One region of the Streptomyces sp. VTCC 41912 genome, then DNA from elsewhere that is predicted to be linked to it. Evidence: riboswitches for the same ligand, from Rfam matches in the RefSeq annotation. Region 1 holds a riboswitch; each other region holds the start of a gene.

Region 1 (7,420 bases):
CCATGGGGTGGGTCAGGGCGTTGACGGCGCGGGGCCGGTTGAGGGTGATGCGGGCGGTGCGGCCCTCTCCGGTCAGGAGGACGGGGTCGTCGGAGCCGGTCACCGCAGTGCCTCCGTCAGGCCGCGGGCGACGATGACGCGCATGATCTCGTTGGTTCCTTCCAGGATCTGGTGGACCCGCAGGTCTCGGACGATCTTTTCGATGCCGTAGTCGCTGAGGTAGCCGTAGCCGCCGTGCAGTTGCAGGGCCCGGTCGGCGACCGCGTAGCCGGTGTCGGTGGCGAACCGCTTGGCCATCGCGCAGAGTTGCGGCGCCTGCGGGTCGCCGCGGTCCAGGGCGTGGGCGGCCTGGTGGACCAGGGCGCGGGCGGCGGTGAGTTCGGTCGCCATGTCGGCGAGCCGGAACTGCAGTGCCTGCGCGTCCAGCAGGCGCCCGCCGAACGCCTCGCGGTCGGCGAGGTGGACCAGGCTGCGGTCCAGTGCGGCGCGGGCGCCGCCGAGGGAGCAGGCGGCGATGCCGAGCCGGCCGCCGTTCAACCCGCTCATGGCGATGCGGAAGCCCTCGCCCTCGTGGCCGAGCAGCCGGTCGGCGGGCAGCCGCACCCGGTCGAGGACGACCTGTCGGGTCGGCTGGGCGTTCCAGCCCATCTTCTTCTCGTTGGGGCCGAACGACAGGCCGGCATCGTCCTTGTCGACGAGGAAGGCGGAGACGCCGCGCGCGCCGTCGTCGCCGGTGCGGGCCATGACGAGGTACGTCTGGGAGGCGCCGGCGCCCGAGATGAACTGCTTGACGCCGGTGAGGACGTAGTGGTCGCCGTCGCGCACCGCGCGGGTGCGCAGGGCGGCGGCGTCCGAGCCGGCGCCCGGTTCGGTCAGGCAGTAGCTGCCCAGGTCCTCCATGGCGCACAGGCGCGGCAGCCAGCGTTCGCGTTGCGCGGCGTCGCCGTAGTGGTCGATCAGCCAGGCGACCATGTTGTGGATCGAGACGAACCCGGCGATGGACGGGCAGCCGGACGCCAGGGTCTCGACGATCAGCACCCCGTCGGTGCGGCTCAGTCCGCTGCCGCCGTGTTCCTCGCGCACGTAGAGGCCGCCCAGGCCCAGGCCCGCGGCCTTGCGCAGCACGTCGAGGGGGAAGTGCTTGGCCTGGTCCCAGGCGACGGCGTGCGGGGCGAGGTGGTCCTGGGTGAAGTCCAACGTGGCTTCGACGAGGGCGAGTTGGTCCTCCGTGAGCAGGGTGGTGGGCACGGCGCTCATCCCATCGTCGGGAGGGTGAAGCTCGCGCCCTCCTTGGTCCCGGAGGGCCAGCGCGAGGTGACGGTCTTGGTGCGGGTGTGGAAGCGGATCGCGTCCGGCCCGTGCTGGCCCAGGTCGCCGTAGCCCGAACGCTTCCAGCCGCCGAAGGTGTGGTAGGCCACCGGCACCGGAATGGGCACGTTGACGCCGATCATGCCGGTGTTCACCCGGCGGGTGAAGTCGCGGGCGGTGTCCCCGTCCCGCGTGAAGATCGCCACGCCGTTGCCGTACGGGTGCTCGCTGGGCAGCCGCAGCGCCTCCTCGTAGTCCGCGGCCCGCACGACGCACAGGACGGGCCCGAAGATCTCCTCCCGGTAGACGCGCATCTGCGGGGCGACGCGGTCGAAGAGCGAGGGGCCCGCGAAGAAGCCGTCCTCGTGTCCGGGGAGGGTGAACCCGCGTCCGTCCACGACCAGTTCGGCGCCCTCGTTGACGCCGATGTCGACGTAGCGGCGCACCCGGTCCAGGGCCTCGCGGCTGACGAGCGGGCCGAAGTCGGCCTCGGGGTCGTCGCTGCGGCCGACGCGCAGCCGCCCGACGCGTTCCTTGAGCCGCTCCACCAGGGCGTCGGCGGTGGCCTCGCCGACGGGGACGGCCACGGAGATCGCCATGCAGCGCTCCCCCGCCGAGCCGTAGCCCGCGCCGATCAGCGCGTCGACGGCCTGGTCCAGGTCGGCGTCCGGCATCACGACCAGGTGGTTCTTGGCGCCGCCGAAGCACTGGGCCCGCTTGCCGTGCGCGGCGGCGGTGGCGTACAGGTGCGCCGCGATCGGGGTCGAACCGACGAAGCCCAGGGCCCCGACCCTGGGGTCGGTGAGCAGGGTGTCGACCGCTTCCTTGCCGCCGTTGACGACGTTGAGGACGCCCGGTGGCAGCCCCGCCTCCAGGAACAGTTCGGCGAGCCGCAGCGGCACCGAGGGAGCGCGTTCGGAGGGCTTGAGGATGAAGGAGTTGCCGCAGGCCAGGGCGGGGGCTGCCTGCCACAGCGGGATCATCGCGGGGAAGTTGAACGGGGTGATGCCGGCGGTGACGCCGATGGGGCTGCGCAGGGAGTGCACGTCGATGCCGCTGCCGGCGTTGTCGGTGAACTCGCCCTTGAGCAGATGGGGGATACCGGCGGCGAACTCCACCACGTCCAGGCCGCGCTGGAGGTCGCCGTGGGCGTCGGCGACGGTCTTGCCGTGCTCGGACGACAGCAGCCGGGCCAGCGACTCCCGCTCCCCGTCGATGAGTTGGAGGAACTTCAGCAGCACCCGGGCGCGGCGCTGCGGGTTCCACTCGCCCCACGCGTGCTGGGCCCCGGCGGCGTCGGTGATCGCCGCCTCGGTCTCGGCGCGGCCGGCGAGCGGCACCCGGGCCTGGACGGCGCCGGTGTTGGGGTCGTGCACGTCGCCGTAGGTCCCCGAGGCGCCCGGGGTCTGCTTGCCGCCGATGAGATGTGCCAGTTCACGGACCATGGATGCCTGCTCTCCGTCAGGTGAGATCCGGGGATGGCGCGCCGGCCCGGCACGGTCGCCGAACAGCGGCGCGTGCGGGCGGCGCGGGATGCGCAGGGGCCGGGTGACCGTCAGAGGTCGGTGCGCGGCACCCGTCGGATCCGCCGGTCGGGGGCGCGGGTGCATGCCGGTGCCATGCGTGTCTGCTCCATCCTCGTGGACAACACGGAACATCCCGCGGCCGGTATCCTGACTCCCGGATCAGCACGCGCTCCCCGGCCTTCCCGACGGACTGCTCCGTCAGTGGCCGGTCTCGTTCGGGGAGCGCATTCCCCGGTCACAGTGGCGGGACCGCGCCGGAATCGCACCGGCTTCCCTGCACCGCGGGCCTTGGTCACGACGATATAGTTGGACGTCCTAGTAAGTCCACCCTCGACGGCCCTCGGCGACACCCGACGCACCGGGAATCGGCCCACCGCGAGGCCGGCACGGTCTCGTGCGCAGCGGCACCTCAGACCGGCTGGCGACCGGCGTCGCGGTACAACTCCTTCGCGATGAGGGAGCGTTGGACCTCCGTGGCACCCTCGTAGATGCGGGGTGCGCGGACCTCGCGGTAGAGGTGTTCCAACAGGTGGCCGCGGCGCAGCGCGCGGGCGCCGTGGATCTGGACGGCGGCGTCGACGACCTCCTGTGCGGTCTCGGTGGCCAGGAGCTTGGCCATGGCCGAGCGGCGGGCGACGTCCGGGGCGCCGCGGTCGTAGGCGGCCGCTGCCGCGTAGACCAGGAGGCGGGCGGCCTCGACGCGGGTGGCCATCTCGGCCAGTCGGTGGCCGACGGACTGGAGTTCCCTGAGCGGCCCGCCGAACGCGGTGCGCGTCCCGGCATGCGCCAGCGCGGCGTCCAACGCGGCCTGCGCCATGCCGACCGCGAAGGCGCCCACGCTCGGCCGGAAGAGGTTCAGCGTGCGCATCGCCACCCCGAACCCGCCGCCCACGTCACCGAGCACGTCCGCGTCGGTCACCGGCGTGCCGTCGAAGACCAGGGTGCCGATGGGGTGCGGGCTGAGCATGTCCAACGGTTCGCCGCCCAGCCCCGGGCGGTCGGCCGGGACGAGGAAGGCGGTGATGCCGCGGGCGCCGTCGGCACCGCCGGTGCGGGCGAAGACGGTGGCGAAGTCGGCCTCGGGGGCGTTGGAGATCCAGCACTTCTCACCGGTGAGCCGCCAGCGGCCGGGCCCGTCGGGCGCGGCCGTCAGGGCGAGCGCCGCGGCGTCCGAGCCCGCGCCCGGCTCGCTCAGCGCGAAGGCCGCGACGGCCCGGCCGGCCGTCACCTCCGGCAGCCAGCGGGCCCGTTGGGCGTCCGTCCCGGACTGGAGGATCGGGCAGGTGCCCAGTCCTTGGAGCGCCAGCGCGGTCTCCGCCTCCGTGCACTCCTGCGCCAGCGATTCGCGCAGCAGGCACAGGTCCAGCGCCCTGGGGCTGCCGCCGTCGGGGAAGAGCCGGGCGAGCAGGCCCAGTTCGCCGAGGGCGGCGACCAGGGGCCGGTTGACCCGGCCCCCTCGCCCCTGCTCCGCGAGGGGGCGCAGCCGTTCGGCGGTCCGGGCGCGCAGTTCGGCGCACCATTGCTGTTCCTCCGGTCCCAGTGCGAATGCGGTCACGAGGCGGCTCCCTGGTAGCGGACCGGGCACGGCGACGGCCCGGCGGCCGGATATCGCGGTCTGTTGACTGCCGTCACGATGACGTTACGCTGACGAGGATCCGTACGGCAGTCCTCCCCGGTCCCCGCACCCGACCACCACCCCTCCCCGGCCGCGCGGCGGCCACCCGGCCCAAGGGGGCGCACCCCGCATGGAGCTACGGTCCTCGGCCCACACCGACACCTTCGCGCGCGACCGCCTACCCCCGCCCGAGCAGTGGCCGCACCTCACCGACCTGGGCTATCCGGACCGGTTGAACTGCGGGGCGGAACTCCTCGACGGCACCATCGCCCGGCTGGGACCGGACCGCCCCGCGATCCGCGACGCGCACGGCCGGGCGTGGTCCTACGGGGAGTTGCAAGCACGCGTCGACGCGATCGCGCACGCCCTCACCGGCCCGTTGGGCGTCGTGCCGGGCAACCGGGTGCTGCTGCGCGGCCCCACCACGCCCTGGCTGGCCGCCTGCTGGCTCGCGGTCATGAAGGCCGGCGCGGTGGCGGTGACCGTCCTGGCGGCGCACCGGCCGGAGGAACTCGCCACGATCTGCGGGCTCGCCCGGGTCCGGCACGCACTGTGCGACGCGGGCGCGGTCGGCGACCTGGTCCGGGCGGGCGTCCCGGGGCTGCGCATCACGCCGTTCGGCGGGGACGGCCCGGACGACCTGACGCGGTGCGCCCGGCCCGGCGGCGCGCCGTACGCAGCGGTGCCGACCGCCTCCGACGACGTCGCGCTGATCGCCTTCACCTCGGGCACCACCGGCCGCCCCAAAGGGTGCCTGCACTTCCACCGCGACGTGCTGGCCATCGCGGACACCTTCTCCGCGCAGGTGGTGCGGCCGCGGCCGGACGACGTGTTCGCCGGCAGCCCGCCGCTCGGCTTCACCTTCGGGCTCGGCGGGCTGGTGGTCTTCCCGCTGCGGGTCGGCGCCTCGACGTACCTGGCCGACTGGAACGGGCCGGAGCGGATGCTCGCCGACGTCGCGGCGCACCGGATCTCGGTGCTGTTCACCGCGCCGACCGCCTACCGGGCGATGCTGCCCAAGCTCGCCGGGCACGACCTGGGCTCGCTGCGCCGCTGCGTGTCGGCCGGCGAGAACCTGCCGGCCGCGACGTGGCGGGCCTGGCACGAGGCGACCGGCCTGCGGATCATCAACGGCATCGGCGCCACCGAGCTGCTGCACATCTTCCTGTCCGCCGCCGACGACGCGATCCGGCCGGGGACGACGGGACTGCCGGTGCCCGGCTTCGAGGCGCGCGTGGTGGGCGCGGACGGCCGCCCGGTGCCGGACGGCGAACCGGGGCTGCTGGCGGTCCGCGGCCCGACCGGCTGCCGCTACCTGGCCGACCCCCGCCAGACCGGCTACGTCCGCGACGGCTGGAACCTCACCGGCGACACCTACGTACGGGACCGGGACGGCTACTTCCACTACGTGGCCCGCGCGGACGACATGATCATCTCGGCCGGGTACAACGTCGCCGGCCCCGAGGTGGAGGACGCCCTGCTGCGGCACCCGGACGTCACCGAAGCTGCGGTGGTCGGCCGGCCCGACGAGGACCGCGGTCAGCTGGTCGTCGCCCACGTGGTGCTGCGGGACGGCGTACCGCCCGGGCCGCAGACGGTCACCGCGCTCCGGGCCTTCGTCAAAACGCAGATCGCGCCCTACAAGTGCCCGCGCGAGGTGGTCTTCCACACCGCGCTGCCGCGCACCCCGACCGGCAAGCTCCAGCGGTTCCGGCTGCGCTCGCGCGAACTAGAGTGACCCGGTGAGCGACGAGCAAGCCCAGCACACCCCGCGGTCCCTGATCGTCACCTTCTACGGGGCCTACGGACGCGGCGGCACGCAGGACCACCCGGATGCGCCCGGTCCGGTGCCGGTGGCCGCGCTGATCCGGCTGCTCGGCGTGCTCGGCGTGGACCCGCCGTCGGTCCGCTCCGCGGTCTCCCGGCTCAAGCGCCGCGGGCTGCTGGTCCCGGAGCGCACCACCGCGGGCGCCGCCGCGTACGGCCTGTCGGAGGCGGGCCGCCAACTGCTCGCGGACGGCGACCGCCGGATATTCGGGCGGCCGACCGGGCCGCCGCCGGGCTGGGTGCTGGCCGTCTTCTCCGTCCCCGAGGAGGAGCGCCACAAGCGCCACCTGCTGCGCTCCCGGCTGGCCGGCCTGGGCTTCGGCACCGCCGCCCCCGGCGTGTGGATCGCCCCCGCGCACCTCTACGAGGAGACCCGGCACACCCTGGAGCGGCTCCAACTGGACCCCTACGTCGACCTGTTCACCGGTGCCCACGCCGGTTTCACGCCCACCGCACGGGCGGTGGCCCGCTGGTGGGACCTGGACGCCCTCGCCGCGCGGCACCGCGCGTTCCTGGCGGCGCACGAACCGGTGCTGGAGCACTGGACCCGGCGCCGCGCCGTTCCCCCCGAGGCCGCCTACCGCGACTACCTGCTCGCCCTGGACGCCTGGCGCCACCTGCCCTACGCGGATCCCGGACTTCCGCCGGACCTCCTGCCCCAGGACTGGCCGGGCGGCCGCGCGGCGGAGGTGTTCCGCCGCCTGCACGACACACTGCGCGCGGCGGGCGCCCGTTACGCGCACGAGGCGACGGCCGGGACGTCCCGCACCCAGGACGCCGGCTGACCCGATCCGCCCGACCCCGGTCGAGCGGGAGGTGCCCCGCGTCCTCGCACGTCCCGCGCCATCGCCTCCTGCCCGCGGCCCCGGTGTTCCCCCTGGGCCGCGGGCACTCCCCGTGCCCCCGTCTTCAGCGTCGCCGCTGCTGCGCCCCCACCGGGACGGCGGCCCGGCGCTGCCGGCCGACCGTCCCCGCGGCGGCCGCCGCCGGACGCGGACGGGCGGCGGCGATCACCGACACCACGTCCTTGAAGGAGCTGCACATCCGCGTGCCGGCGACCGCGGCGAGTTCACCGAACGTTCCGCTGCCGTAGGTGACCGCGACCGGTTCCATGCGCGCGGTGACCGCCATCCGCATGTCCCCC
Region 2 (7,420 bases), on a different contig from region 1:
GCACCGCCACCACCTCCTCGACGTCCACCCACCCCCACTTGAGCGGGTAGGCGAACTCGTCGAGCACCAGCAGCTTGTAGGTCTCCGCGGCCAGGTCCCGCTTGACCTGCTCCCAACCCTCCCGGGCCGCCTCCTCGTTGCTGAACTGGGAGTCGCGCTGCACCCAGGACCAGCCCTCGCCCATCTTGTGCCAGGCGACGGTGCCGCCCTCCCCGGTGGCGCCCAGCACCTTCAGCGCCCGCTCCTCACCGACCTTCCACTTCGCCGACTTCACGAACTGGAACACCCCGACCGGCCAGCCCTGGTTCCAGGCGCGCAGCGCCAGTCCGAAGGCGGCGGTCGACTTGCCCTTGCCCTGGCCCGTGTGGACCAGGACCAGCGGGCGGTTGCGGCGCTGGCGGGTGGTGAGCCCGTCTTCCGGTACGACGGACGGCTGTCCCTGCGGCATTACGCGGCCTTCCTGTTGTGACGATCCCGATCCCCGCCCCGGCCGGCACCCTTGCCGGCCGCGGGCCTGCCCTGCACGGTCCTGACGAGCGCGGAGACGCGGTCCGCGCGCAGCTCGTCGAGGGTGACGGCGGGGCCGCCCAACTCCCGGGCCAGCTCCCCGGCCAGCCCCAGGCGCACCGGGCCCGCCTCGCAGTCCACCACCACCGACGCGGTGCCCCCGGCGGCCAGCAACCCCGCCGCCCGGTGCGCCCGGGCCAGCGGCTCCGGCCCGCCGGTGGCCCGGCCGTCGGTGACCACCACCACGAGCGGCCGCCGGGACGGGTCCCGCAGCCGCTCCACCCGCAGCACCTCGTGGGCCCGCAGCAGCCCCTCCGACAGCGGCGTCCGGCCGCCGGTCGGCAGCTGCGCCAGCCGCGCCGCGCCGGCCTCGACCGACGACGTCGGCGGCAGCGCCACCTCGGCGCCGGAACCCCGGAAGGTGACCATCCCGATCTTGTCCCGCCGCTGGTACGCGTCGAGCAGCAGCGACAGCACGGCCCCCTTGACGGCCCCCATCCGCTTCCGCGCCGCCATCGACCCGGACGCGTCCACCACGAACAGCACGAGGTTGCCCTCGCGCCCCTCGCGCACCGCCTCCCGCAGGTCGTCCCGGCGCACCACCAGCCCCGGGCCGCGCCGCCCGCGGGCCCACTGGTGCGGCGCCGCGGCCTGCACGGTCGCCGCCAGGTGCAGCTTGCCCAGGGCCCCTCGGGGCCGGCGCGCCCCGGTCGTCCGGCCGTGCGCGGTCCGCGCCCGGGACCGCCGGCCGTCCGCGCCCTCGCCCAGCCCCGGCACGTCCAGCCGCCGGGTCCGGAACGGCTCGGTGGCGCCCACCGCGGCCTGCTCCGGCGCCGGCCCGGACGCCGCGGGCTCGCCCGCCGGCTCCGGCCCGGACTCCTCGGACCGCGCCGGGCGCTCCGGCTCCTGCTGGCGGGGGAGCTCCGGGCCGGGCGCGTCGCCGGGCTGCTCCCGGGGCCCGCCGTCCTGCGGCGGCAACCCGCCGGGCCCGCCGCCGGGGCCACCGTCCGGTCCGTCCGGTCCGTCCGGTCCGTCGTCCGGACCCTCCGGCTCCGGATCGTCCTCGCCCTCCGGGTCCTGCCCGCCGGACTCCTCCAGCACCTGGTCGAGCTTGTCCTCGTCGAGCCCGGGCGCGTCGAACGGGGCCCGCCGGCGCCGGTGCGGCAGCGCGAGCAGCGCCGCCTGGCGGACGTCCTCCGGGAGCACCTCGGTCCGCTCGTCCCAGGCCGCCAGCGCGGTCGCCGTGCGGGCCATCACGATGTCCGCCCGCATCCCGTCCACCTCGAACGCCGCGCAGGTCGCCGCGATCTGCCGCAGCGGCCCGTCGCCGAGCCGCACCTGCGGCAGCAACTCCCGCGCCAGCGCGATCCGGTCCCGCAGCCGACGCTCCTCGTCCGCCCAGCGCGCCGCGAAGCCGGCCGGGTCGTCGTCGTAGGCCAGCCGGCGCCGCACCACCTCGACCCGCTGCTCCGGTTCCCGGGACGCCGCGACCTCCACGGTCAGCCCGAACCGGTCCAGCAACTGCGGCCGCAGCTCGCCCTCTTCGGGGTTCATCGTCCCGACGAGCAGGAACCGCGCGGCGTGCCGCACGGAGACGCCCTCCCGCTCCACGTAGGAGGCGCCCATGGCGGCGGCGTCCAGCAACAAGTCGACCAGGTGGTCGTGGAGGAGATTGACCTCGTCCACGTAGAGGACGCCCCGGTGCGCATCGGCCAGCAGGCCCGGCTCGAACGCCTTCACGCCCTCGGACAGGGCCCGTTCGATGTCCAGCGCGCCGACCAGCCGGTCCTCGGACGCGCCCACCGGCAGCTCGACCATCCGCGTCGGCCGGTGCTCGGCGTCGGCCGCGCCGTGCGGACCGTCCGGGCAGGCGGGGTCGGGCGCTGCCGGCGCGCAAGCGAACCGGCAGCCGGCGACCACGTCCACGACCGGCATCAGCTCCGCCAGTCCGCGCACCATCGTCGACTTCGCGGTGCCCTTCTCGCCCCGGACGAGCACCCCGCCGATCGCCGGCGAGATCGCGTTCAGCAGGAGTCCCAGGCGCATGTCGGCCATGCCGACGACCGCCGTGAACGGGTACTGCCGGGTCGTGTTCTCGGTCGTTGTCATGCCCTGTTGTCCTCCACGTCGCCGGCCGGCTCCTGTCGTGTCCCCTGCATCGTGCTCACGGCGCCCCCGGAGGGACGAACGGCACCCCCTCCGGCACCCCCTCCTCGATCAGCCGCAGCAGCGCCTTGGTGTCCGCGTGCTCCTCGATCAGATCGCCCAACCGGTCCAACTGCTCCTCGCGCAGCGCCCCGAAGCAGGTGTCCGGTGCGGGTACGAACCGGCGCCCGGCCGCCCGGGCCACCTCCCGCAGGAACGCCCGCCTGAAGCCGTCGCTCTCCAGGGAGCCGTGCCAGTGCGTGCCCCACACGGACCCCACCCGGCACCCGTCCAAGAACTCCTCGTCGCCCCCGGCCACTTCGGCGACCCCGTGGTGGATCTCGTACCCCTCCACCGGCTCGCCCAGCGCCCGACCGACGGGCCGGGCGAGGGTCTTCTCCACCGCGAAGCGGACCCGGACCGGCAGCAGTCCCAGCCCGTCGACCGCACCCGCGCGCGACTCGACGTCGTCCTCGATGTGCTCGCCGAGCATCTGGTAGCCGCCGCAGATGCCCAGCACCGGGCGGCCCTCGGCGGCCCTGCGGACCACCGCGTCGGCCAGTCCGCGCTCGCGCAGCCAGGCCAGCGCGCGGACCGTGCCGCGGGTCCCGGGCAGCACCACCAGGTCCGCGTCGACGAGTTCCTCCGGCCGGTCCACGAACCGCACCACCACGCCCGGTTCGGCGGCCAGCGCGTCCACGTCGGTGAAGTTGGACATCAGCGGCACCGCGCACACCGCGACCCGCAGCACGTCCTCGCCGGCCGGCGGCGCCACCACCGACTCGCGGACCGTGCCGCGCAGCGACACCCTCAGGCCGTCCTCCTCGTCGATGCCGAGCCCGTGCGCGTACGGCAGGACGCCGTAGGTCTGCCGTCCGGTGATCCGGCGCAGCATCTCAAGGCCCGGCTCCAGCAGCGTCACGTCGCCGCGGAACTTGTTGACGAGGTAGCCGGCGACCAGCGACTGGTCCTGCGCGGACAGCAGCGCGGTGGTCCCGAAGAACGAGGCGAAGACGCCGCCGCGGTCGATGTCGCCGACCACCACGACGGGGATCCGTGCCGCCCGGGCGAGGCCCATGTTGACGATGTCGGTCCGCCGCAGGTTGATCTCGGCCGGGCTGCCGGCGCCCTCGCAGACGACCGCGTCGTGGGTGCGTCGCAGCTCCGCCAGGCAGTCGGTCACGGTGCCGAGCAACTGCTCCTGCCGGCCTGCGTGGTAGCCACGGGCACTCAGCTCGCCCACCGGCTTCCCCAGCAGCACCACCTGGCTGCTGCGGTCGCTGCCCGGCTTGAGCAGCACCGGGTTCATCAGCGCGGTCGGCTCGACCCGGGCCGCGGCCGCCTGCATCGCCTGGGCCCGGCCGATCTCCGCGCCCTCGCGGGTCACGAACGAGTTCAGCGACATGTTCTGCGCCTTGAACGGCGCCACCGAGACACCCTGTCGCGCCAACCAGCGGCAGATGCCGGCGGTCACCACGCTCTTGCCGGCGTCGGACGTCGTCCCGGCCACCAACAGTCCGCCGCCCACGGCCCCGTCGGCCGTCTTCCTCCGCCCGTTCACCGGGTCACCCTCCCGCTCACGTCCGCCGCCACGCCCTTCCTCCCGCGTCGTACCGCGCCGACCGCCAGCCGGCCCGCCACCGTGACGCCCAGCGCCAACAGGCCGACCCGCCGGGACAGTCGGGCCGCTCGCTCGATGTCGGGCACCGCGGGGGGCCGTCCACCACCGTTGAGCACCGGCCGGTGCTCCACCCGCCCGCCGTACGCGAGGGTGCCGCCCAGCCGGACGCCCAACGCGCCGGCGAACGACGCCTCCACGGGGCCGGCGTTGGGGCTCGGGTGCGCGCCGCCGTCGGCCCGCCAGGCCCGCAGCGCACCGCGCCGGTCGGGGCCCGCCAGCACGGTCAGCGCGGCGGTCAGTCGGGAGCCGGGCCAGCCGGCGACGTCGTCGAGGCGGGCCGCCGCCCAGCCGAACCGCCGGTAGCGCGGCGACTTGTGCCCCACCATCGCGTCCAGGGTGTTCACCGCCCGGAACGCCACCAGGCCGGGCACGCCCGCGACCGCACCCCACACCAGGGCGCCGACCACCGCGTCGGAGGTGTTCTCGGCGACCGACTCCACCACCGCGCGGGCCATCTGCGGCCCGTCCAGCGCCTGCGGATCGCGCCCGCACAGGTGCGGCAACCGCTCCCGTGCCACGTCGAGGTCCCCGACGGCCAGCGCGCCGCCCACGGCCCGCGCCTCCCGGCCGAGCGAGGTACCGCCCAGCACCGCCCACGCGGCCGCCGCGGTCAGCGCGGTCCGGGCGCCGGGACGCTCCCGCAGGGCGCGCTGGAGCAGCGCGGCGCCGGCGGCCGCGCCGCCCGCGCACAACAGGGTGTGGGCCGTTCCGTGGCCGCGGTGGTCGCGCCACAGCCGGCGTTCGAGGGCGCCGGCGGCCCGGCCGAAGGCGGCCACCGGATGACCGCGCCGCGGGTCCGCGAGGATCAGGTCACCGAGGAAGCCGAGGGCCGCGCCGCACGCGTACCCCGCGTGTTCGCCGCGCATCGGATCAGGCCGCCGTCCGGCCTCGAAGGGGCCCTGGGACAGCGGGCAGTGGAGCTCTCGACGGGCAGCCGGGCATGGCGGTATGTCCTCACTCAGGGTCCGCGCCCTGGCTCGACGTGACGGCGACCAGAGTCTCCTGGCTCCCGGATCGGCGCCGCCCCCGGCCTTCCCGCCCGTACGGCGTGCGTACGGGCCGTGGCCCTCGTCGGAGGAGCGCTCCCCGGTGACAGTGGCGGGACCGCGCCGGATTCGCACCGGACTTCCTCTGCTGTCGCCGATTGGCCCCGGAAGTCCACCACGCCCGCCCAGGTCCGTCAACTCACCCTTGACCTGCGACGCAGCGCCGACGGCCGCCCTGTGGCGAAGGCCACGCGCGGGCCCGGCGGGGTGCCGCACGCGGACGGGGCGCCCGGGGCCGCGGCTGCTGCCGCGTCCACCGGACGCCCCGTCCGTTGCCGGCCGTGCCGGCGCCGCCGTCAGGCGGCGACGATCAGGTAGATCCCGTAGGCCACCGCGGCCGCGCAGAGCCCGTAGGCGGCCAGTGCCCCGGCGCGCGCCCCCGTGCCGGGGGCGGTCGTGGCCGCCGCGTCGCCGTCCGCGGCGGGCTTGCGGGAGGTGCCCACGATCCCGACGGTGAACAGGCCCACGAGCCCCACCGTCACCACGAGGCTGACGCCGAAGACCTGGCCGAGAGCTGCCCAGTCGATGTGCATTGCGTAGTCCTTAGGTCGGGGTGAGCGGCGTCAGGACGAGGCCGTCGCCGGCTGGGCGGGGGCCTTCGCCGACTGGTGGGCAGGGGCGGGGTGGGGAGCGGCGTCCGTTGCGGCGTGCGCTTCCGCGGGTGCTTCGGCGTGCGCCGGGACGGGCCCGGCCGGCGGCGGCGCGACCGTCTGCAGCGCCGCGGTGACGACGCCCGCCGGCTCCACCGCCGGTCCCTCGTTGACGTTGGTGTGGTCCACCGGCTTGCGCCGGGAGGCCGCCCAGATGCCGCCGCAGATCGCCAGGGCCAGGACGGCGACCGTGGCCACGCCCCAGGAGCCCTGGTCGGCGAGGTAGGCGGCGCCGGCGGAGACCAGTCCGGCGGCCGGCAGGGTCAGGCCCCAGGCCAGGACCATCCGCCCGGCCGTGGACCAGCGCACCACGCCGCCCTTGCGGCCCAGCCCGGAGCCCATCACGGACCCGGAGCAGACCTGGGTGGTGGAGAGCGCGAAGCCGAGGTGGGAGGAGGCCAGGATGGTGGCCGCGGCGCCGGTCTGGGCGGCGAAGCCCTGCGGCGGCTGGATGTCGGTGATGCCCTTGCCCATGGTGCGGATGATCCGCCAGCCGCCCAGGTAGGTGCCGAGCGCGATGGCCAGGCCGGCGGAGGCGATCACCCACATCGGCGGGTCGGCGTGCGGGGCGACGACCCCGCCGGTGATCAGCGCGAGGGTGATCACGCCCATCGTCTTCTGCGCGTCGTTGGTGCCGTGGGCCAGCGAGACCAGGGCGGCCGAGGCGATCTGCCCGGCGCGGTAGCCCTTGGCGGTGTCGGCCTCGTTGCGGCCGCGGGCCAGTCGGTAGGTGAGCCGGGTCGCGGCCATCGCGGCGAGCCCCGCCACGAACGGCGCGGCGACCGCGGGGATCAGGACCTTCATGACGACGGCCTCGCCGTGCACGCCGCCGGTGCCCACGGACACCAGCGTCGCGCCGATCAGTCCGCCGAAGAGGGCGTGGGACGAACTGGACGGCAGGCCCGCCAGCCACGTGAGGAGGTTCCAGACGATGGCGCCCACCAGACCCGCGAAGATCACTTCAGGTCTGATGCCGGCGCTCTCGTCGATGATGCCGCCGGAGATGGTCTTCGCCACCTCCACGGAGAGGAAAGCCCCGACGAGGTTGAGCCCCGCCGACATCGCCACCGCGGTCTTGGGTCGCAAGGCCCCGGTGGAGATGGTGGTGGCCATTGCGTTGGCCGTGTCGTGGAAGCCGTTCGTAAAGTCGAACACCAAGGCCGTGACGATCACGATCCCGATGAGAAGCGTGATGTGTTCCATTCACCCAGGCAATCCGTGTCGAAGGTCAGTGTCCTCGGGACCGTACGGACGACGGGTGAACGGAAAGTGAACTCGGCCGGGCGCCGCGGTGACACCCCCGCAGTGTTCACGCGGAGGCGCCCCTGCCGTCACTTCCGTCTCATCCGTCGGCAAATCTCCTGAGCTGGGCCAGGGTCCCGTTCCAGCGG
Region 3 (7,420 bases), on a different contig from region 1:
GACGCCCTGCGCGCCGAGGTCCGCACCGACGACAACACCCTCGCCCTCTACCGTGGCATCACCCGCTTCCTCGTCGAGGACACCGCCGACCACGCGGGCACCCGCTCCGCCCTCCAGCGCGAGTGCCGGCAGCGCGCGTACGGCGTCATCCAGCGCAGCCGCGCCTGGGGCGACCTGATCGCCGACCACCACCCCCGCTCCGTACGCCTGTCCATCCACCCCCAGCCCGTCGGCGCCCGCAAGTTCGGCATCCGCCTGCTGGACGCGCCCGATGCCTGGACCACCCCCTGGCACTCGACAGCCCTTCGCCGCACCGACGGCACCTGGACCCTCATGACCCGGGCGAAGGCCGCCGAGTTGGGCCGCCTGATCGAGTGCGACGGCCGTCCCAGTCACTTCGAGCTGGACTGACGGGACCGGCGGGACTGATCGTCACGGCATCGGGCCCACGTGGTGGCGGCGCATGCCGGTGGAAGCAGGATGGGACCCCCTCGTGTGCCTCGGTCATGGCGGTGCTGTTCGGTGGGCCGGGACGCCACCAGCGTCCCGGCCCACCGGGGTCGGGATCAGGAGGCGGGCAGCTCACCCCGCACGGTGCGCGCCGCGGCGACCAGGTTCTCCAGCGAGGCGCGGGTCTCGGCCCAGCCGCGGGTCTTCAGGCCGCAGTCGGGGTTGACCCACAGTCGCTCGGCGGGGATCGCCTTCAGTCCGGTGCGCAGCAGTTCGGCGGCCTCCTCGGCGCTCGGCACGCGCGGGGAGTGGATGTCGTAGACCCCCGGCCCCGCCTCGCGCGGATAGCCGTGGGCGGCGAGTTCGCGGGCCACCTGCATGTGCGAGCGGGCGGCTTCCAGGCTGATGACGTCGGCGTCGAGGTCGTCGATGGCCTGGACGATGTCGCCGAACTCGGCGTAGCACATGTGGGTGTGGATCTGGGTGTCCGGCCGCACGCCCGCCGTCGACAGGCGGAACGCCTCGGTGGCCCAGGCGAGGTACGCCTCCCGGTCGGTGGCCCGCAGCGGCAGGGTCTCGCGCAGCGCGGGCTCGTCGACCTGGATGACCGAGCTCCCGGCCGCTTCGAGATCGTCGACCTCGTCGCGCAGGGCGAGTGCGACCTGCCGGGCGGTGTCGCCGAGGGGTTGGTCGTCGCGGACGAAGGACCAGGCGAGCATGGTGACGGGCCCGGTGAGCATGCCCTTGACGGGACGTCGGGTCAGCGACTGGGCGTACGTGGTCCAGCGGACGGTCATCGGCTCGGGGCGGGAGATGTCGCCGGCCAGGATCGGCGGGCGGACGTAGCGGGTGCCGTAGGACTGGACCCAGCCGCGCTGGGTGGCGAGGTAGCCGGTGAGCTGCTCGGCGAAGTACTGGACCATGTCGTTGCGTTCGGGCTCGCCGTGCACCAGCACGTCGATCCCGGTCGTCTCCTGGAAGGAGATGACCTCCTGGATCTCGGCCTTGATGCGCTCCTCGTAGCCGGCGGTGTCGATGCGGCCGGCACGCAGGTCGGCGCGGGCGGCGCGCAGTTCGTCGGTCTGCGGGAAGGAACCGATGGTCGTCGTGGGCAGCAGCGGCAGCCCGAGGTGGGCGCGTTGGGCGGCGGCCCGTTCGGTGTACGGCTGGGAGCGGCGGGCGTCGGCGTCGGTGACGGCGGCGATCCGGGCCCGTACGGCCGGGTCGTGGGTGATCGGCGAGCCCGCGCGGGAGGCGAGGGCGGCGCGGTTGGCCGCGAGTTCGCCGGTGATGGCGTCGGTGCCCTGGGCGAGGCCCTTGGCGAGGGCGACGATCTCGGCGGACTTCTGCTTGGCGAAGGCCAGCCAGCGCAGGATCTGCGGCTCGATGTCCCGCTCGACGGACGCGTCGAGGGGGACGTGGAGCAGGGAGCACGAGGCGGCCACGTCGACCCGGTCGGCGAGCCCGAGGAGGGTGCCCAGGGTGGACAGGGACTGGGGCAGGTCGTTGATCCAGATGTTGCGGCCGTTGACGACCCCGGCGACCAGGCGCTTGCCGGGCAGCCCGCCAACGGCGGCCAGGGCCTCCAGGTTGGCGGCCGCCGCCTCGGTGAAGTCGAGGGCGAGCCCCTCGACCGGTGCCTTGGCGAGCACCGGAAGGGCGTCGCCGAGGCGGTCGAAGTAGGAGGCGACGAGCAGCTTGGGCCGGTCGGTGAGGGCACCGAGGTCACGATAGGCACGCTCGGCGGCGTCGAGCTCGGCCGGGGTGCGGTCCTGGACCAGTGCGGGCTCGTCGAGCTGCACCCACTCGGCGCCGGCCGCGCGCAGGTCGGCCAGGACCTCGGCGTACACGGGCAGGAGCCGGTCCAGCAGGGTCAGCGGCTCGAAGTCCGCCGCTACGCCCGGGGCGGGCTTGGCGAGCAGGAGGTAGGTGACCGGGCCGACCAGGACCGGGCGGGCGGCCAGGCCGAGGGCGAGGGCTTCCTTGAGCTCGGCAACCTGCTTCGCGGAGTTCGCGGTGAAGTGGGTGTCGGGACCCAGTTCGGGGACCAGGTAGTGGTAGTTCGTGTCGAACCACTTGGTCATCTCCAGCGGCGCGACCTCCTGGGTGCCGCGGGCCATGGCGAAGTAGCCGTTCAGGGCGTGTGCCGCAACGGCGTCGCGGTGCCGCTCGGGGATCGCGCCGACCATGACGGTGGTGTCCAGGACGTGGTCGTAGTACGAGAAGTCGCCGGTCGGCACCTCGTGGATGCCGGCGTCGGCGAGCTGCTGCCAGTTGCTCCGGCGGAGTTCGGCGGCGGTGCCTCGGAGGGCGTCGGCGGTGACGCGGCCCTTCCAGTAGCCCTCGATGGCCTTCTTGAGTTCCCGGTGCTGACCCTGGCGGGGGTAGCCGTACACGGTGGCCCGTGCTGCCGCGGCTGCGGACTTGCTGGTCACGGAGATCTCCTTCGCGAGATGAATCCCTGGGGTCCCGGTGACGGGACGAGAGCGCGAAGGGAATGACGAACCGGACGGCAGCGACCCCGCGCGGCGAAGGCACGGTCGTTCCGTCTGGTGTGTACGCCGACCCGCCCTCGAGGTCACCGGGGTGTCCGCGCACGGAGTGGTCCGCGCGCGGGCAGTTGGCAGGTCTTCGGACTCGTGGGCACGCCCTCCTTCTCGGAGGACACCTACTGGCCGTCGCTTCCCGGGTCCGGTACCTCGGACCCAGTGCGTATGACGGCGGTCGTTCCCACTCACCGCTGCGGGGCAGTCCCGGATTCCCACCGGGTTCCCTCTTGCGACACCCCGCCTGGCGGACGGGGTGAACCAGCTGCTCCCGCCACCCTACGGGCTGTCGCCACGCCGTGACGAGGGCCGTCCAGGAATCGCAAAGTGAATCAGGACACCTGGGGGCGGAACACCGAAGGGGCGGGAAGCGCCGGTACGCGCGCTTCCCGCCCCTCCCCTGATCCGCTCACCGAAGACCCTCATCCCCGGTGGCGGTGCGGGCCCCTCAGCCCGTGTCCCATCAGGTCATCAGTCCTGCTCGTAAGGGTGGAACCCCCGGCCTGTCTTACGGCCGAGAAGCCCTGCCTCCACCATGCGCCGGAGCAGCGGCGGCGGGGCGTAGAGGGGTTCGCGGAACTCGGCGTACAGGGACTCCGCGATCGAGGCGACGGTGTCCAGGCCGATCAGGTCGGCGAGTTCGAGCGGTCCCATCGGGTGGGCGCAGCCCAGTTCCATGCCGGTGTCGATGTCGGCGGCGGTGGCGAAGCCGGATTCCGCCATGCGGATGGCGGAGAGGAGGTAGGGGATCAGCAGGGCGTTGACGACGAAGCCGGCGCGGTCCTGGGAACGGATGACCGTCCTGCCGAGCGTGCGGGTGGCGAAGTCCTCGACCGCGGCGGTGGTCTCGGCCGAGGTGTGCAGCGAGGACACCACCTCGACCAGCGGCATCACGGGGACCGGATTGAAGAAGTGCAGGCCGACAACCCGGTCCGCGCGGAGGGTCGACATGCCGAGCCGCATGATCGGGAGGGAGGAGGTGTTGGTGGCCAGGACGGCTGCCGGATCCTCGACGATCTTGTCGAGGGCGGCGAACACCTCGGTTTTGGCGTCCGGGTTCTCGACCACCGCCTCGATGACGAGCTGCCGGTCGGCCAGATCGTCCAGACTGCTGGTGAACACCATCCGGGCGAGCGCGTCCCGTGCCGCCGCCTGTTGCAGCTTTCCGCGCCGCACTGCCCGGTCGAGTGAGGCACTGATCCGGTCCCGGGCGGTGCGCGCAGCGGTCGCGTTCGCCTCGCAGACCACGGTGTCCAGCCCGGCGCGCGCACACACCTCGGCGATCCCGGCACCCATCTGCCCGCCGCCGACGACGCCGACGCGTTCGACGGCCGCGCTCACGCCCGGACCTCCGTCCGCCGCACGAGGTGGCGGGTGTAGGCATCCGGGGTGAAGAACATCGGTAGCTCGCCGGTCAGCGTGTTCCGCTCGAAGAGCGCGCGAATGTCGTCGACGGGCGCCCACGGGTACTCGGCCCCGAGCGCGGCGGTCTCCTCGTCGAGGACCCTTTCCACGGTCCGACGGTCGATGACCCGGTGTCGGAGCCACTGCCAGATCTGCACGCGGGCGATCTCCGCGGTGGCCGCGTCCTCCATCAGCCCGTCGAGCGCGACCGCGCCCTGCCCGCGCAGCCAGGCCGCGTAGTACCGCAAGGAGACGGAGATGTTGGTGCGCACCCCGTCCGCGGTCGGCGGTCCGCTGATCCGCCGCACCGACAGCAGGTCGGCCGAGGTCACGTCGACGTCGTCGCGGGTGCGGTCGAGTTGGTGGGGGCGGTCGCCCAGGACGCCGTCGAAGACCGCGCGGCACACGGGGACGAGGGCGGGATGGGCCACCCAGGACCCGTCGAAGCCGTCCTCGGTCTCCCGCTCCTTGTCCAGGCGGACCTTGGCGAGCGCGGCCTCGTTCACGGCCGGGTCCTTGCTCGGCACCTGCGCGGCCATGCCGCCGATGGCGTGCGCCCCGCGCCGGTGGCAGGTGCGCACGAGCAGTTCGGTGTAGGCCCGCAGGAACGGGGCGGTCATCGTGACCTTGGCGCGGTCGGGCAGGAGGAAGTCCGTGCGGTGCCCGAACGTCTTGATCATGCTGAAAAGGTAGTCCCAGCGGCCGGCGTTGAGTCCGGCGCTGTGCTCGCGCAGCTCGTAGAGGATCTCCTCCATCTCGAACGCGGCGGTGATCGTCTCGATGAGGACGGTGGCGCGGATGGTGCCGCGGGGAATGCCGAGCAGCTCCTGGGCGAGGACGAAGACGTCGTTCCAGAGGCGGGCCTCGTAGCGGTTCTCCAGTTTCGGAAGGTAGAAGTACGGGCCGTGACCGGCGTCGAGCTGTCGCTGGGCGCAGTGGAAGAAGTACAGGCCGAAGTCGACGAGCGCGGCGGGAACCGGGCGGCCCGCGCATTCCAGGTGCTCCTCGTCCAGGTGCCAGCCGCGTGGGCGCACCATGAGGGTGGCGAGCCGTTCGCCGAGCCGGTACTCCTTGCCCTCGGGGGTGGTGAAGTCGATCCGGCGCTCGATGGCATCGAGCAGGTTGAGCTGCCCGCCGATGACGTTGTCCCACGAGGGTGCGGTCGCGTCCTCGAAGTCCGCCATCCACACCTTCGCGCCGGAGTTGAGGGCGTTGACGGTCATCCGGAGGTCCGGTGGGCCGGTGATCTCCACACGGCGGTCGGTCAGGCCGGGCGCGGGCGGCGCGACCCGCCAGGAGGGATCGTTGCGGACGGCGGCGGTGACCAGGGGGAAGTCGAGCGGAGAGCCCGATGCCAGCCGCAGCGCCTGCCGACGGCGTTCCTTCATCAGATCCCGCCGACGCGGCTCGAACACCTCGGCCAGCCGGCCGACGAAGGCCAGGGCGGCGGGGGTGAGGATCTCGTCGTGCCGCTCGCCGAGTGCAGCGAGGACACGAACCTGCTGGGTGAGTGCGGTGATGGACATCGGGATCTCCTGGGGGAAAGGAGCGCAGGGGGCGGAGACGGTCGCCCGCCCTCCGCGCGGCCGAGGGCCGGCCGGACGCGGGAGGGCGTCCGGCCCGGCGGCCTAGTGGAACTGCTCTTCCTCCGTGGAGCCGGCCAGGGCGGTGGTGGAGGAGGTCGGGTTGACGGCGGTGGACACCAGGTCGAAGTAGCCGGTGCCGACCTCACGCTGGTGCTTCACCGCGGTGAAGCCCTGCGCCTGAGCCGCGAACTCCTTCTCCTGGAGGTCGACGTAGGCGGTCATCCCGTGCTCGGCGTAGCCGCGGGCGAGGTCGAACATGCCGTGGTTGAGGGAGTGGAAGCCGGCCAGGGTGATGAACTGGAACTTGTAGCCCATCGCACCCAACTCGCGCTGGAACTTGGCGATCTGGTCGTCGTCCAGGGCGGCCTTCCAGTTGAAGGACGGTGAGCAGTTGTAGGCGAGCATCTGGTCGGGGTGCTCGGCGTGGATGGCCTCGGCGAACTCCCGCGCCTGTGCCAGGTCCGGGGTGCCGGTCTCCACCCAGATCAGGTCGGCGTACGGGGCGTAGGCCAGGCCGCGGGCGATGACCGGTGCCATGCCGTTCTGCACGCGGTAGAAGCCCTCGGCCGTGCGCTCGCCGGTCACGAACCGAGCGTCGCGCTCGTCGACGTCGCTGGTCAGCAGGTTCGCCGCGAGGGCGTCGGTGCGCGCGACGATGAGGGTGGGGGTGTCGGCGATGTCGGCCGCGAGCCGGGCCGCGTTGAGGGTGCGGATGTGCTGGGAGGTCGGCACCAGCACCTTCCCGCCGAGGTGGCCGCACTTCTTTTCCGAGGCGAGCTGGTCCTCGTAGTGGATGCCGGCGGCGCCCGCCGCGATCATCGCCTTGGTCAGCTCGAAGGCGTTGAGCGGACCGCCGAATCCGGCCTCCGCATCGGCGACGATCGGGGCGAGCCAGTCGGTGGTGTCACCGGCGTTCTCGGCGGCGGCGATCTGGTCGGCGCGCAGCAGCGCGTTGTTGATCCGACGGACCACCTGCGGAACGGAGTTGGCCGGGTACAGACTCTGGTCGGGGTAGGTGTGGCCGGCCTGGTTGGCGTCGGCGGCGACCTGCCAGCCGGAGAGGTAGATGGCCTGGAGTCCGGCCTTGACCTGCTGGACCGCCTGACCACCGGTGAGCGCGCCGAGGGCGTGAACGTAGTCCTGCTCGTGGAGTTGGCGCCACAGCCGCTCGGCGCCGCGCCGGGCCAGCGTGTGCTCCTCGCGGACGCTGCCGGCCAGTCGGACGACGTCCTCGGCGCCGTAGGTGCGCTCGATGCCCTGCCACCGGGGGTCGGTGGCCCAGCGCCGGGCCAGTTCCTCGATGGCCTGCGTCCTCGCTTCTGCCATGACTGTCACCGTCTCCTCGGTCCGTGGGGGATGCCAACACTGCTGCCGGGGCGGCACAGTTGTGGCACGCCGTGTCGTAATTCCTGGGGCTGGGGTGCGGCCCGCTGT
Region 4 (7,420 bases), on a different contig from region 1:
TCTCCATCTCCTCCCGGGCCGGACGGCCCTCCAGCCCGCGCCCGTAGGCGTAGCCGCCCCAGACGGTGTAGACCTCGGCGAGGTCGGCGTCGGTGCGCCAGTCGCGGGAGTCGATGAGTTGGAGCAGGCCCGCGCCGTACGTGCCGGGACGGGAGCCGAAGATCCGGGTGGTGGCCCGGCGTTCGTCGCCGTGTGCGGCGAGGTCCGCCTGGGCGTGGGCCCGGACGAAGTTGCGGTCGGCGGGCTCGTCGAGGCCGGCGGCGAGCCGCACCGCATCGTCGAGCAGGCCGATGACGTGCGGGAACGCGTCCCGGAAGAAACCGCTGATGCGCAGGGTGACGTCGATCCGGGGGCGGCCCAGCTCGCCGAGTTCGACGGCCTCCAGACCGGTGACCCGGCGCGAGGCGTCGTCCCAGACGGGGCGGACACCCAGCAGCGCGAGCGCCTCCGCCACATCGTCGCCGGACGTGCGCATCGCGCTGGTGCCCCACAGGGACAGGCCGACCGACTCCGGCCAGTCACCGTTGTCCTCGCGGTAGCGGGTCAGCAGCGAGTCGGCGAGCGCCTGCCCGGTCTCCCAGGCCAGCCGCGACGGGACGGCCTTGGGGTCGACGGAGTAGAAGTTGCGGCCGGTCGGCAGGACGTTGACCAGGCCGCGCAGCGGCGAGCCGGACGGACCGGCCGGAACGAACCCGCCGTTCAGGGCGTGCACCGCGTGGTCGACCTCGGCCGTGGTGCCGGCCAGTCGCGGGACGACCTGCCGGGCCGCGAAGTCGAGGACGTCCGCGACCGCGGTCGGGTGCCCCTCGGCGACCCGGGCCACCGCGGCCGGGTCCCACTCCGCGTCCTCCATGGCCTGGACCAGTCCGCGGGCGACCGCCTCGGCTTCGTCGGCGGCGGTGCGGGTCGCGGCCGACTCGTCCAGGCCGAGCGCCTCGCGCAGCCCGGGCAGCGCGGAGGTGCCACCCCAGATCTGCCGGGCGCGCAGGATCGCCAGCACGAGGTTGACCCGGGCCTCGCCGACCGGGGCGGCGCCCAGGACGTGCAGGCCGTCGCGGATCTGCGCGTCCTTCACCTCGCAGAGCCAGCCGTCGACGTGCAGCAGGAAGTCGTCGAAGCCGTCGTCGTCCGGACGTGCCTCCAGGCCCAGGTCGTGGTCGAGCTTGGCGGCCTGGATCAGGGTCCAGATCTGCGCCCGGATCGCGGGCAGCTTGGCCGGGTCCATCGAGGAGATCGCGGCGTACTCGTCGAGCAGTTGCTCAAGCCGGGCGATGTCACCGTAGGAGTCCGCGCGGGCCATCGGCGGCACGAGGTGGTCGACGAGCGTGGCGTGCACCCGGCGCTTGGCCTGGGTGCCCTCGCCCGGGTCGTTGACCAGGAACGGGTAGACGAGCGGCAGGTCGCCGAGCGCCGCGTCCGGACCGCAGGCGGCGGAGAGGCCGGCGTTCTTGCCGGGCAGCCACTCCAGGTTGCCGTGCTTGCCGAGGTGGACCATGGCGTCGGCGCCGAACCCGCCGTCGGCGGTGGGGGTGGCGATCCAGCGGTAGGCCGCCAAGTAGTGGTGCGAGGGCGGCAGATCGGGGTCGTGGTAGATCGCGATCGGGTTCTCGCCGAAGCCGCGCGGCGGCTGGATCAGTATCAGCAGGTTGCCGCGGCGCAGCGCGGCCAGCACGATGTCGCCCTCGGGGTTGCGGCTGCGGTCGAGGAACATCTCGCCCGGCGGCGGGCCCCAGTGCTCCTCCACGGACTCCCGCAGCTCCTGCGGCAGCGTGCCGTACCAGCGGCGGTAGTCGGCGGCCGGGATGCGGACCGGATTGCGGGCCAACTGCTCCTCGGTCAGCCACTCCTGGTCGTGGCCACCGGCCTCGATGAGGGCGTAGATCAGCTCGTCGCCGTCGCCGGACGCCAGGCCGGGCACCGGCTCGGTACCGAAGTCGTAGCCCTCGGCCTTCAGCCGGCGCAGCAGCGCGACGGCGCTCGCCGGGGTGTCCAGACCGACCGCGTTGCCGATCCGGGAGTGCTTGGTGGGGTAGGCCGACAGCACCAGCGCCAGCCGCTTCTCGGCGGCCGGGATGTGGCGCAGCCGGGCGTGCCGGACGGCGATCCCGGCGACCCGGGCGGCCCGCTCGGCGTCGGCGACGTACACCGGCAGCCCGTCCTCGTCGATCTCCTTGAACGAGAACGGCACGGTGATCAGGCGCCCGTCGAACTCCGGCACGGCGATCTGCGAGGCGGCGTCGAGCGGGGAGAGGCCCTCGTCGTTCTCCTCCCAGGCGGCGCGCGCGCCGGTCAGGCAGAGCGCCTGCAGGATCGGCACGTCCAGGGCGGTCAGCGCGCCGGCGTCCCAGGACTCGTCGTCGCCGCCCGCGGAGGCTTCGGCGGGCTTGGTGCCGCCCGCGGCCAGCACGGTGGTGACGATGACGTCGGCGGCGCGCAGCTCCTCGATCAGCTCCGGCTCGGGGGCCCGCAGCGAGGCGACGTACAGCGGCAGCGGGCGACCGCCGGCCCGCTCGACCTGGTCGCACAGGTCGTGGATGAAGCGGGTGTTGCCGCTCATGTGGTGGGCGCGGTAGTAGAGCACCGCCACGGTCGGGCCGGTCGCCTCCGACGCCGGACGCTCCAGCGGGCCCCAGGACGGGGCGGCCGCGGGCGGCTCGAAGCCGTGGCCGCTGAGCAGAACGGTGTCGCTGAGGAAGCAGGCCAGCTGGGAGAGGTTGGCCGGACCGCCGTGCGCGAGGTAGGCGTGCGCCTCGGCCGCGATGCCGACCGGGACCGTGGACGCCTCCATGAGCTGGGCGTCGGGGGCCTGTTCGCCGGTGAGCACGACGACCGGGCGGTGCTGGCCCGCGGCCAGCAGCACGTCCAGGCCGTCCTGCCAGGCGCGGATGCCGCCGAGCAGCCGGACGACGACGAGGTCGGTGCCCTCGAGGAGTCCGGGGAGTTCGGCGACGTCGAGGCGGGCGGGGTTGGCGAGCCGGTACGGCACGGGACCCGTGGCCGCCCGGGCGCTGAGCAGATCGGTGTCGGACGTCGACAGCAGCAGGATCACGGCGCAGCCCTTCCTCGGGGTGTCCACGCCCCGGGTGGTCGTATGGACGGCGGGAGTTCCTGGCTCACCCGGCGGTGGCCGGGTTCACAGTGGCGGGACCGCGCCGGATTCTCACCGGGCTTCCTCCCTTGGCGCCGTCGCTGGCGTCCGGCGGGTCAGCCGACCCGCCGACCTGCATAGTAAGGGCTGCGGCCGCACCGCGGGAGCGGGCCTTTCGGAGCCGCCCTCCACGCCCCCCTCGCCACGGTTCCGGGCGAAACCGACGTAGGTATGCTCGCCGCCATGCCGCCCTCCCCCGCACCACGCCCCGACCGGGCCGAACCACCCGTTCGGGACCGCGGCGACGCCTGCCCGGGAGCGCTGCGGCTGCACCCCGCCGCCGACGGGAACCTGGCCCGAGTGCGGCTCCCCGCAGGGGACTTGACGGTCCGCCAGGCCACCGCCCTGGCGGACGCAGCGGAACGCCTCGGCGACGGGCACCTCTCGCTCACCTCCCGCGGCAACGTCGAACTGCGCGGCCTGCCCGACGACGGCGGCCGGCACCTCGCCGACCTCCTCGCCGACGCCGGGCTGCTGCCGTCCGTACGCCATGAGCGGATCCGCAACGTACTGGCCTCGCCGCTGGCCGGACTGGACCGGCACACCCCCTCCGACGTGCGGTTGTGGGCCCGGAACCTGGACGCGCTGCTGTGTGCGAGCGATGCCGCGACAGGACTTTCGGGCCGCTTCCTGTTCGTCCTCGACGACGGTCGGGGCGACGTGGCCGGCCTGGGCGGCGATGTGACCTTGCTCGCAGAATCCGGTCGACAGGACCCGCCGGCCGCCGGGTACGCACCGGGCGCCGCGTCCGGGTGGGGAGCGCTGCTCCGGGTCGGCGACGACCGGGCGGCACTGCGGATCGCGGCGGACGACGCCCCGCGGGCGGCCCTGACGGCCGCCGAGGTCTTCCTGGCCGCGGCCGCGGAGCGCGGCAGCGGCGCCTGGCGCGTCCGTGAGCTCCCCACCGCAGGACCGCTGACCGCCCAGGAGGTGCAGCGTGCGCTGCGGGCCGCGGGCATCGCCGCGGAGCACGTGGAACATCCGGCCGCCCCCGTCCCAGGGTCGGCCGCGCACTATGCCGATGCCACCGCCCCCGGCCCGGTCGAGGGGCCCGACGGTCGCCGCGCGCTGGCGGTCCTGGCACCGCTCGGCCGGCTGGCCGCGGCCCAGTGGCGGCTGCTGACCGCGACCGCCGCCGCGGACGGCGACGGCGAACTGCGCCTCACGCCCTGGCGCGGTGTCATCGTCCCCGGCCTGGCCGCCGCACCGGCGCACCGGCGGCTGCGCGAGTTCGCCGCCGCCGGCCTGATCACCGACCCGGCATCCCCCTGGCGCCGGGTCACCGCCTGCACCGGCCTGCCGGGCTGCGCCAAGTCCCTCACCGACGTGCGGAGCGATGCGGCGGGCGTGCTCGCCAGGGGCGAAACGGTTCCGGCGAACGGTTCGGGTGCGCCCGTCGGGCTGCCCGTGCACTGGTCGGGCTGCGAGCGGCGGTGCGGCCATCCGCACGGTGCCTGGGTCGACGTGCTGGCGACGCCCGACGGCTATCGGACCACCGCGATGTCTCCCAAGTCCCTTGCCCGACCGCCGGTTTCACGTGAAACAGCCGGGCCGGGCACCGTTTCACGTGAAACGCCCCGGCCGGGCGTCGTTTCACGTGAAACGCCGAGCGCATCCGCCGCCCCTCCGGCTGCCCCGCTCCCCTCCACCCCTCAACCCACCACCCCGAGGCCCCAGTGACCGCGTTCGACTACGAAAAGGACGGGGCGGCCATCTACCGCCAGTCCTTCGCCACCATCCGCGCCGAGGCGGATCTCTCCGCACTGCCCGCCGACGTCAGCCGGGTCGCGGTCCGGATGATCCACGCCTGCGGCATGGTCGATCTCGTCCGCGATCTGGCCTTCACCCCGGGCGTCGTGGCCAGTGCGCGCGCCGCGCTGCGGGCCGGTGCGCCGATCCTGTGCGACGCCACGATGGTCGCCAGCGGGGTGACCCGCAAGCGGCTGCCGGCGGACAACGAGGTGCTGTGCACCCTCGGCGACCCGTCGGTCCCGGAGCTCGCCGCGCGGATGGGCACCACACGCAGCGCTGCCGCCCTCGAACTGTGGCGGGACCGGATGGAGGGCGCCGTGGTCGCCTTCGGCAACGCGCCCACCGCGCTCTTCCGGTTCCTCGAAATGATCGAGGAGGGGGCGCCCCGCCCCGCCGCCGTCCTCGGCATCCCGGTCGGCTTCATAGGCGCGGCCGAATCCAAGGACGCGCTGATCGACCATCCGTCGAAGCTGGATCACATCGTGGTGCGCGGGCGGCGCGGCGGCAGTGCCATGGCCGCGGCCGCGATCAACGCCCTGGCGAGCGAGGAAGAGTAGGCGTGAGCGAGCAGCAGGCGAGCAGCGGCACGACGGACCCGGCGGCCGCGCAATCCCCGGAGCGGTCCACCGGCCACCTCTACGGCGTCGGCCTCGGCCCCGGCGACCCGTCCCTGATGACCGTGCGGGCGGTGGAGGTCATCGCCCGGGCCGACGTGGTGGCCTACCACAGCGCCCGGCACGGCCGGTCGATCGCGCGCTCCATCGCAGCGCAGCACATCCGCCCGGACCACATCGAGGAAGCCCTGGTCTATCCGGTCACCACCGAGTCGACCGACCATCCCGGCGGCTACCGCGGAGCCCTGGACGAGTTCTACGAAGCGGCGGCGGCGCGCCTCGCGGCCCACCTGGACGCCGGCCGCACCGTCGCGGTGATCTCCGAGGGCGACCCGTTCTTCTACGGCTCCTACCAGCACATGCACAAGCGGCTGGCCCACCGCTACCCGACCGAGGTCATCCCCGGCGTCACCTCCATCAGTGCCGCCGCGGCCCGCCTGGGCACCCCGCTCACCGAGGCCGACGAGGTGCTGACCGTCCTGCCCGGCACCCTGCCCGAGGAGGAGCTGACGGCGCGTCTGAGCGCCACCGACTCCGCCGTCGTGATGAAGCTCGGGCGCACCTTCCCCGGTGTCCGTCGTGCGCTGGAGCGCTCCGGCCGGCTCACCGAGGCCCGCTACGTCGAGCGCGCCACCATGGCCGGGGAGCGCACCGGCGCGTTCTCCGACGTCGATGCCGACTCCGTGCCGTACTTCTCGGTCGCGGTGGTGCCCAGCCGCATCGCCACCGCCGCGGAGCAGCCGGAGCCGGTGGCCGCGGACCGCGGTGAGGTGGTCGTGGTCGGCACCGGCCCGGCCGGCCCGCGCTGGCTCACCCCGGAGTCCCGCGGCGCCCTCGCCGCCGCCGACGACCTCGTCGGCTACACCACGTACCTGGACCGCGTACCGGTGCGCCCCGGGCAGCACCGGCACCCCTCGGACAACAAGGTCGAGTCCGAACGCGCCGAATTCGCCCTGGACCTGGCCCGCCGCGGCCGCCGGGTGGCCGTGGTCTCCGGCGGCGACCCCGGCATCTTCGCCATGGCCACGGCGGTCCTGGAAGTGGCGTCGGAGGAGCCCTACCGCTCCGTTCCGGTGCGCGTGCTGCCGGGCGTCACGGCCGCCAACGCCGCCGCCGCCCGCGCCGGCGCCCCCTTGGGCCACGACTACGCGGTGCTCTCGCTCTCCGATCGCCTCAAGCCCTGGGAGGTGATCGCCGAACGGCTGCGCGCGGCGGCCTCCGCCGACCTGGCGCTGGCCCTCTACAACCCCGGTTCCCGCAGCCGCACCTGGCAGGTGGCGAAGGCCCGGGACGTCCTGCTGGAGCACCGCGCGCCGGACACCCCGGTCATCCTCGCCCGCGACATAGGCGGCCCCGAGGAATCGCTCCGCACCGTGCGCCTCACCGACCTCGACCCCGACCAGGTCGACATGCGCACCATCCTGCTCGTCGGCTCGTCCCAGACCCGGCGGGTCCGGCGCGGGGACGACTCGGAGGTGGTCTGGACTCCGCGCAGGTACCCCGAGCGCTGACCGCCCGCGCGGCGTCAGCCGAGGAGCGTGCGCACCCAGTCCACCGCCGCGCCCGGCTCGGCGGCCACCGGCACGCCCTCCGGGACCGGCGGTCGCTGGACGACCACCACCGGCACCCCGGCCTCCCGTGCGGCCGCCAGCTTCGGGGCGGTCGCCGCGGCGCCGCTGTCCTTCGTCACCAGCACGTCGATGCGGTGCCGGCGGAGCAGGTCCCGTTCGCCTTCGAGGGTGAACGGGCCGCGGTCCAGGACGGTCGCCATCCGGGGCGGGTGCGGGGGCTCGGGGGCATCCACCGAGCGGACCAGGAACCACGGGTCCGTGAGGTGGGCGAAGTGGGCGAGGCCCATCCGGCCGGTGGTGAGGAAGACCCGGTCACCGAGGGTGGGCAGGACGGC

What was found. A riboswitch is a leader RNA that binds a small molecule or an ion and turns the genes downstream of it on or off. The one in region 1 is predicted to bind cobalamin.
Region 2: another riboswitch for cobalamin. It lies ahead of ACJ6WD_RS35225 (cobalamin biosynthesis protein); the one in region 1 lies ahead of ACJ6WD_RS31870 (CoA-acylating methylmalonate-semialdehyde dehydrogenase).
Region 3: another riboswitch for cobalamin. It lies ahead of metE (5-methyltetrahydropteroyltriglutamate--homocysteine S-methyltransferase); the one in region 1 lies ahead of ACJ6WD_RS31870 (CoA-acylating methylmalonate-semialdehyde dehydrogenase).
Region 4: another riboswitch for cobalamin. It lies ahead of cobN (cobaltochelatase subunit CobN); the one in region 1 lies ahead of ACJ6WD_RS31870 (CoA-acylating methylmalonate-semialdehyde dehydrogenase).

The regions. Positions count from the first base shown of each region.
Region 1 covers NZ_JBJMAB010000033.1:32,437-39,856, reverse strand. Annotated here, with positions in the region: gene ACJ6WD_RS31880 (enoyl-CoA hydratase/isomerase family protein) at 1-103, opposite strand, end outside; gene ACJ6WD_RS31875 (acyl-CoA dehydrogenase family protein) at 100-1,257, opposite strand; gene ACJ6WD_RS31870 (CoA-acylating methylmalonate-semialdehyde dehydrogenase) at 1,254-2,753, opposite strand; cobalamin riboswitch at 2,954-3,140, opposite strand; gene ACJ6WD_RS31865 (acyl-CoA dehydrogenase family protein) at 3,244-4,389, opposite strand; gene ACJ6WD_RS31860 (AMP-binding protein) at 4,580-6,187, shown strand; gene ACJ6WD_RS31855 (PaaX family transcriptional regulator C-terminal domain-containing protein) at 6,192-7,061, shown strand; gene ACJ6WD_RS31850 (HAD family hydrolase) at 7,186-7,420, opposite strand, start outside.
Region 2 covers NZ_JBJMAB010000041.1:59,035-66,454, reverse strand. Annotated here, with positions in the region: gene cobO (cob(I)yrinic acid a,c-diamide adenosyltransferase) at 1-448, opposite strand, end outside; gene ACJ6WD_RS35235 (putative cobaltochelatase) at 448-2,616, opposite strand; gene ACJ6WD_RS35230 (cobyric acid synthase) at 2,672-4,213, opposite strand; gene ACJ6WD_RS35225 (cobalamin biosynthesis protein) at 4,210-5,199, opposite strand; cobalamin riboswitch at 5,329-5,466, opposite strand; gene ACJ6WD_RS35220 (hypothetical protein) at 5,676-5,912, opposite strand; gene ACJ6WD_RS35215 (inorganic phosphate transporter) at 5,943-7,232, opposite strand; gene ACJ6WD_RS35210 (lysozyme) at 7,372-7,420, opposite strand, start outside.
Region 3 covers NZ_JBJMAB010000010.1:132,740-140,159, forward strand. Annotated here, with positions in the region: gene ACJ6WD_RS17365 (L-tyrosine/L-tryptophan isonitrile synthase family protein) at 1-411, shown strand, start outside; gene metE (5-methyltetrahydropteroyltriglutamate--homocysteine S-methyltransferase) at 567-2,885, opposite strand; cobalamin riboswitch at 3,069-3,262, opposite strand; gene ACJ6WD_RS17375 (3-hydroxybutyryl-CoA dehydrogenase) at 3,468-4,337, opposite strand; gene aceB (malate synthase A) at 4,334-5,926, opposite strand; gene aceA (isocitrate lyase) at 6,029-7,312, opposite strand.
Region 4 covers NZ_JBJMAB010000003.1:349,170-356,589, reverse strand. Annotated here, with positions in the region: gene cobN (cobaltochelatase subunit CobN) at 1-3,049, opposite strand, end outside; cobalamin riboswitch at 3,082-3,234, opposite strand; gene cobG (precorrin-3B synthase) at 3,320-4,828, shown strand; gene ACJ6WD_RS06985 (precorrin-8X methylmutase) at 4,825-5,457, shown strand; gene ACJ6WD_RS06980 (precorrin-2 C(20)-methyltransferase) at 5,460-7,025, shown strand; gene ACJ6WD_RS06975 (cobalt-precorrin-6A reductase) at 7,040-7,420, opposite strand, start outside.